2 regions of the Arthrobacter sp. B3I4 genome follow, and region 1 is predicted to be linked to the other one. Evidence: riboswitches for the same ligand, from Rfam matches in the RefSeq annotation. Region 1 holds a riboswitch; the other holds the start of a gene.

Region 1 (3,488 bases):
AGTCCGTAAACCATCCGGGAAGTGGAGTAGATCCCGGAGTTAGCCGAAGACATTGCCGAGGTCAGGACCACCAGGTTGACCACCGTGGCTGCGGCGCCGAGGCCCGCTAGGGAGAACATGGCAATGAAGGGGCTGTGGCCTGCGGCGAACTGGGTCCACGGGATAACGGACATCAGGATGATCAGCGCACCGACGTAGAAAAGCAGGACGCGGATCGGGATGGAGTTGATGGCCTTGGGCAGGTTCTTCTCCGGATCCTTGGCCTCGGCCGCCGTCGTGCCTACGAGTTCAATGCCGACGAAAGCGAACACAGCAATTTGGAAGCCGGCCACGAAGCCCATGAACTCGTTCGGGAAGAAGCCGCCATGACTCCACAGATTCGTGAAGGTGGCCGGGCCGGCGTCGGAGCTGAAACCGCTGAAGATCATGAACAGGCCGACTACGATCAGCGCCGCAATGGCGATGATCTTGATGAGGGCGAACCAGAACTCGGTCTCGCCGAAAGCCTTCACCGTCGTCAGGTTCAGCAGCAGCAGGATGGCGATGGTCACCAGGCCCGGGATCCACAGGGGCACTCCCGGCCAAAGTTCCTTAGAGTACCCGGCAATGGCAATAACGTCTGCAATCCCGGTGATCACCCAGCAGAACCAGTAGGTCCAACCGGTGAAGAAGCCGGCCCACGGGCCGAGCAGATCGGCCGCGAAATCGCTGAAGGATTTGTAATGCAGGTTGGACAAAAGCAGCTCGCCCATGGCCCGCATGACGAAGAAGAGCATGAAACCGATGATCATGTAGACGAAGATGACCGATGGTCCGGCTGCCGAAATGGTCTTGCCGGAGCCCATAAACAGGCCCGTGCCAATGGCGCCGCCGATCGCAATCAGCTGAATGTGCCGATTGCTGAGTTGGCGCTCGAGGTGGGGAGCTTCAACCTTGGCTGAAGCTGGTGTATGAATCGTCATAAGGAACTCCATCGTTCAAGTGGCATTTCAGTGCCACAATGATTCGGGTTCCTCCCCGCTCTGTCTGGGACCTGAGAGTTTCCGCGGGTCCTGCCGGCAGGACCTGCTTGCACCTTCGGTGAGCCGGCGCGCCAGGTGACGCGCTTGCTGCTTTCCAGAGTTGCCTAACCGCGGCGGTACGTGGGCCTGAGAGATTCCTGGGGAGGATTTGCTCCTACGGCGCCTGCTGAATGTACCGGCAGGACTCTCCCGCCGCAGATCATAAGCACTTAAACTTTCTTGTGACGCGGAAGACGCCGTGGCTTGGAGGTCAACTCCGCTCAACCACGCATCAGGGCCCGCACGGCCACCGGGCGTCAACCCCCAAGGGAGCGCCCGGCTGCTTCAGTGTGGGATAGCTCACGCGAAAATGTCAAGCGCCCGAGTTTGTGTCGTCACCTTGGGCGGCCGCCTTGCCCGCCGCCGAAAGGTTGTGTAACGTGTGAGCCGAATCACCCATATTTTGATATGCCTTTCGAGCTGTGGCGGGAGAGTTCTCCCGGCTGACACCGGGCAGGCGCCGTAGGAGCAAATCCTCCCCAGGAATCTCTCAGGCACCCGTACCGTCATGGCGAGGCGACTCTGGAAAGCAGTCCGGCCATTCCGGACTCACCGACGGTGCAAGCGGACGTCAGTCTGCGGAATCTCTCAGGTCCAATACAGAGCGGGGAGGAACCCGGTCCCCTCCGGCGCTTTGCGTCGGCCAAACCTTGGAGTTCCCCGTGACGGTCCAATCGCTCTCATCCAATTTTGCCGATCGCCATATCGGCGCCCGCCGCCAGGCTGACGTGGATACCATGTTGAAAGCTGTCGGCTACGACAGCGTGGACGGCTTGGTGGACGTCGCCGTCCCCGATTCCATCCGCCAGGCCAAGCCGCTTGCGCTCAAGGACGCCCTGAGCGAGGTTGAAGTGTTGGCTGAGCTGCGCAGGCTCGCCGCGAAGAACAAGACTGCCGTGCAGATGATCGGCCAGGGGTACTACGACACTGTCACTCCCGCCGTGATCCGCCGCAACATCCTTGAAGCACCGGCCTGGTACACCGCTTACACCCCGTACCAGCCCGAGATTTCGCAGGGCCGGCTCGAGGCTTTGCTGAACTTCCAGACCATGGTCCAGGACCTCGTCGGCCTGCCCATCGCGAACGCCTCGCTGCTGGATGAAGCCACCGCCGTCGCCGAGGCCGTGCTGATGATGCGCCGCGCCAACAAGAACAAGTCCGCGCACGACGGCAAGACCGTCCTGGACGCCGGCTGCCTGCCGCAGACCATCGCGATCGTGAAGGGCCGCGCGGAGGCCCTCGGCTTCGAGGTCGAGGTCGCTGACCTCTCCAAGGGACTGCCCGAGGGTGAGATCAACGGCATCGTCCTGCAGCAGCCCGGCGTGTCCGGCCGCGTCTTCGACCACGCCGAGGTCATCTCCGCCGCCAAGGAGCGCGGCGCGCTGGTTACGGTCGCCGCGGACCTGCTCGCACTGACCCTGATCACCCCTCCCGGTGAGCAGGGCGCCGACATCGCCGTCGGCTCCACCCAGCGGTTCGGTGTGCCGCTGTTCTTCGGCGGCCCGCACGCCGCATACATGGCCGTCGCTAAGGGCCTGGAGCGGTCCATGCCCGGCCGCCTCGTCGGGGTGTCCAAGGACGACGCCGGCCTCCCGGCCTACCGTTTGGCGCTGCAGACCCGTGAGCAGCACATCCGCCGCGAAAAGGCGACCTCCAACATCTGCACTGCGCAGGCGCTGCTGGCCATCGTCTCCTCGTTCTACGCGGTCTACCACGGTCCGGAGGGGCTGAAGGCGATCGCCGAGCGCGTCCACAACCACGCCCGCACCCTGGCCACCACGCTGAAGGCCGGCGGCCGCGAACTGGCCACCGAAACCTTCTTCGACACCCTCACGGTCTCCGTGCCGGGCAAGGCCGACAAGGTCATCGCCGCCGCCGAAGCACGCGGCATCAACCTGCGCCACATCGACGCGGACACCGTGGGTGTCTCCGTTGATGAAACCACGACGGCGGACGTGCTGGCGGGCGTCGTTGTCGCCTTCGGCGCCGGTCCCGTGGTCGAAGCGAAGGGCTTCGACCTGCCCGCAGAGGTGCTTCGCGTCTCCGAGTTCATGCAGCACCCGGTGTTCAACACGCACCGTTCCGAGACCCAGCTGCTGCGCTACATCCGCAAGCTGTCCGACCGGGACCTCGCACTGGACCGCACCATGATCCCGCTGGGTTCCTGCACCATGAAGCTGAACGCCACCGCCGAGATGGAAGCCATTTCCTGGCCGGAGTTCGCCTCGATCCACCCGTTCGCCCCGGAGTCCCAGACGGTGGGCTGGCGCGAACTCATCAGCGGCCTCGAAAACGATCTGGCGGAGATCACCGGCTACGATCAGGTCTCCCTGCAGCCGAACGCCGGCTCGCAGGGTGAGCTCGCGGGCCTGCTCGCGATCCGCGGCTACCACCGCTCCAACGGGGACGCCCAGCGGAACGTCTGCC
Region 2 (3,488 bases), 2.2 Mb from region 1:
CGATGCCTTCGAGGGCATCGGCGGGAAGGGGGCCCTTGCCCGCGGCCGCGATATTGCTGCGCAGGTGATCCAGCTTGGCCGTGCCAGCAATTGCGGTCTGCACACCCGGCGCGTACACCGTGAAGCGCAGGGCGAACTCTGCCCAATCCAGGTCGCCCGGGTCGAGGTCGAGAGCCCGAAGCCGCTCCCAATACAGCTCTGCGTAGTTCCCGGCCGGCCGTTCGGCGAATCGCCACGGTGCGTTCGCGATTGGGCGCTTGGCGATTACTCCGAGCCCAGTCCGCCGGCCGAGAACGTTCCGAAGGTTCCACTGGTCGGCGACGTTGACGCTGGTTTCAATGGCACCAAACCGGCCGGACTCCGTCGCGAAGGCAAGAGCGGCATTGTCTCCGCTATAACCGGCAACGCCGATCTTGCCGGCGGCCACGGCCTGGTCCAGGGTGTCCTGCAGGTCACCGCGCTCCAGAACCTCCACCGGGCAGGAGTGCAGATAAAAGATGTCGATCCGCTCTGACCGGGTCAACCGCAGCGACTGCTCAATGCTTTCCAAGACGCTGCCCGGCGACCAGTCCCGTTGCCCGTTAATTTTGGGCCCGCCTTTGGTTGACAGCACAAACTCGTCCCGACGCCGTCCGAGGTGCCGGCCGATGCGTTCCTCACTTAAGCCGTAACTGGCGGCCGTATCGACCAGCGTGACCCCGAGATCCAAGGCCCCGTTGAGTACCTCGGCGGCTTCGGCCTCGGTAACATCACTCTCGCCGATCTGTCCGGCCCCCAGCCCGAGGATAGAAACGTCCAAACCTGTGTCCCCGAAGGACCTTCGCTCCAACATGACTGAACTCCTAGTCTGCTAACCGTCTGCCTGACCTCGGCACGGCTCAACCCTAGCCTCCGCTGCCCGGTCCGCTGCCTGCCGAAGGTGAGGGAGGGTCGGGCCGCTGCCCGTCAAGGCTGAGGGACAGCCGGTCCGCTCCCCGCCGGACGTGAGGGAGCGTCGGGTGGGTCGGCGCGGCTCGCGGGCAGGGTTCGGCGCGGGTTTGCGGACGCGCCTCCGGCATAGGACAATGGAAGCTGTGACTACGGTCACGAGCAATTGAATATGCCTTTGATCTGCGGCGGGAGAGTCCTGCCAGTAGGTACACGCAGGCGCCGTAGGAGCAAACCCTCCCCAGGAATCTCTCAGGCCCAGGTACCGCCGCGGCAAGGCCACTCTGGAAAGCAGCAGGCACCTCCCCGGAAGTGCCGTGCTCACCGACGGTGCAAGCGGAGCCTCGATCAGCGGCTGTGCGGAAACTCTCAGGTCCAATACAGAGCGGGGAGGAACCCGAATCAATGTGGCGTACCCTGCGCCGCCTTAGTTATGGAGTTCCTTGTGACTGTTACCTCAGCCTCCACGTCCTTCGTCGACCGGCACGTCGGCGCCCGCCACCAGGCCGACGTCGACGCCATGCTGAAGGCTGTCGGCTACGACACCGTCGACGCACTGGTCGACACCGCCGTTCCGAAGGGCATCCGGCAGGACTCACCGCTGAAGCTCAACGAAGCGCTCAGCGAAGTCGAGGTCCTGGCCGCGCTGCGCAGGCTCGCCGCCAAGAACAAGACCGCGGTCCAGATGATCGGCCAGGGCTACTACGACACCGTCACGCCGGCCGTGATCCGCCGCAACATCCTGGAAGCCCCGGCCTGGTACACCGCCTACACCCCGTACCAGCCGGAAATCTCCCAGGGCCGGCTCGAGGCGCTGCTGAACTTCCAGACCATGGTCCAGGACCTCGTCGGCCTGCCGATCGCCAACGCCTCGCTGCTGGACGAAGCCACCGCCGTCGCCGAGGCCGTGCTGATGATGCGCCGCGCCAACAAGAACAAAGCCGCGCACGACGGCAAGACCGTCCTCGACGCCGACTGCCTGCCACAGACCATCGCCATCGTGAAGGGCCGCGCGGAGGCCCTCGGCTTCGAGGTCGAGGTCGCCGACTTGTCCAAGGCCCTGCCCGATGGCGCCATCAACGGCGTCGTCCTCCAGCAGCCGGGAGCTTCCGGCCGCGTGTTCGACCACTCCGCCGTCATCGCCGAAGCCAAGGAGCGCGGCGCGCTCGTCACCGTGGCCGCGGACCTGCTCGCACTGACCCTGATCACCCCTCCCGGTGAGCAGGGCGCGGACATCGCCGTCGGCTCCGCGCAGCGTTTCGGCGTGCCGCTCTTCTTTGGCGGCCCGCACGCCGCCTACATGGCAGTGGCGAAGGGCCTGGAGCGCTCGATGCCCGGCCGCCTGGTGGGAGTCTCCAAAGACAACGCCGGGACTCCGGCCTACCGGCTGGCACTGCAGACCCGCGAGCAGCATATCCGTCGCGAGAAGGCCACCTCCAACATCTGCACGGCACAGGCGCTGCTGGCCATCGTCGCTTCCTTCTACGCCGTTTACCACGGCCCGGACGGACTGAAGGCCATCGCTGAAACCACCCACAGCCACGCCCGCACCATCGCCGCCTCCCTTAAGGCCGCCGGCCTGGACGTGCAGCACACCTCTTTCTTCGACACCGTCACCGTCTCCGTGCCCGGCAAGGCTGCGGACATCATCGCCGCCGCCGACGCCCGGGGCATCAACCTGCGCGCCATCGACGCCGACACCGTCGGCATTTCTGCCGATGAAGCCACGACGGGGGCAAACGTCGCCGACGTCGTCGCCGCCTTCGGTGCCAGCGTGGTGGACACGGTGGAAGGCTTCGCCCTGGACACCGCCGTCGAACGCACCTCCGACTACCTGCAGCACCCGGTGTTCAACACGCACCGCTCCGAAACCCAGCTACTGCGTTACATCCGCAGGCTCTCCGACCGGGACCTGGCGCTGGACCGCACCATGATTCCGCTGGGTTCCTGCACCATGAAGCTGAACGCCACGGCGGAAATGGAAGCCATCTCCTGGCCGGAGTTCGCCTCCATCCACCCCTTCGCCCCCGAGTCACAGACCGCCGGCTGGCGTGAACTGATCGAGGACCTCGAAGCCCAGCTGACCGAGATCACCGGCTACGACCAGGTGTCCATCCAGCCCAACGCCGGTTCCCAGGGCGAGCTGGCCGGGCTGCTCGCGATCCGCGGCTACCACCTCTCCCGCGGCGAGGACCAGCGCAACATCTGCCTGATCCCGGCCTCCGCGCACGGCACGAATGCGGCCTCCGCGGTGCTCGCCGGCATGAAGGTTGTCGTCGTCGCCACCGCCACGGACGGCACCATTGACCACGCGGACCTGCAGGCCAAGATCGAGCTGCACAACGACGCGCTCTCGGCGATCATGATCACCTACCCGTCCACGCACGGGGTGTACGACGCCGACGTCCGCGAGGTCTGCGACGCGGTCCACGCCGCCGGCGGCCAGGTCTACGTCGACGGCGCCAACCTGAACGCCCTCGTCGGGCTCGCCCAGCCGGGCCAGTTCGGCGGCGACGTCTCGCACCTGAACCTGCACAAAACCTTCTGCATCCCGCATGGCG

Evidence for each region. A riboswitch is a leader RNA that binds a small molecule or an ion and turns the genes downstream of it on or off. The one in region 1 is predicted to bind glycine.
Region 2: another riboswitch for glycine. It lies ahead of gcvP (aminomethyl-transferring glycine dehydrogenase); the one in region 1 lies ahead of gcvP (aminomethyl-transferring glycine dehydrogenase).

The regions. Positions count from the first base shown of each region.
Region 1 covers NZ_JAUSYK010000001.1:2,372,625-2,376,112, reverse strand. The annotation lists gene cycA (D-serine/D-alanine/glycine transporter) at 1-962, opposite strand, end outside; glycine riboswitch at 1,127-1,224, opposite strand; glycine riboswitch at 1,478-1,577, shown strand; gene gcvP (aminomethyl-transferring glycine dehydrogenase) at 1,724-3,488, shown strand, end outside.
Region 2 covers NZ_JAUSYK010000001.1:129,836-133,323, reverse strand. The annotation lists gene QFZ61_RS00585 (aldo/keto reductase) at 1-799, opposite strand, end outside; glycine riboswitch at 1,107-1,205, shown strand; gene gcvP (aminomethyl-transferring glycine dehydrogenase) at 1,361-3,488, shown strand, end outside.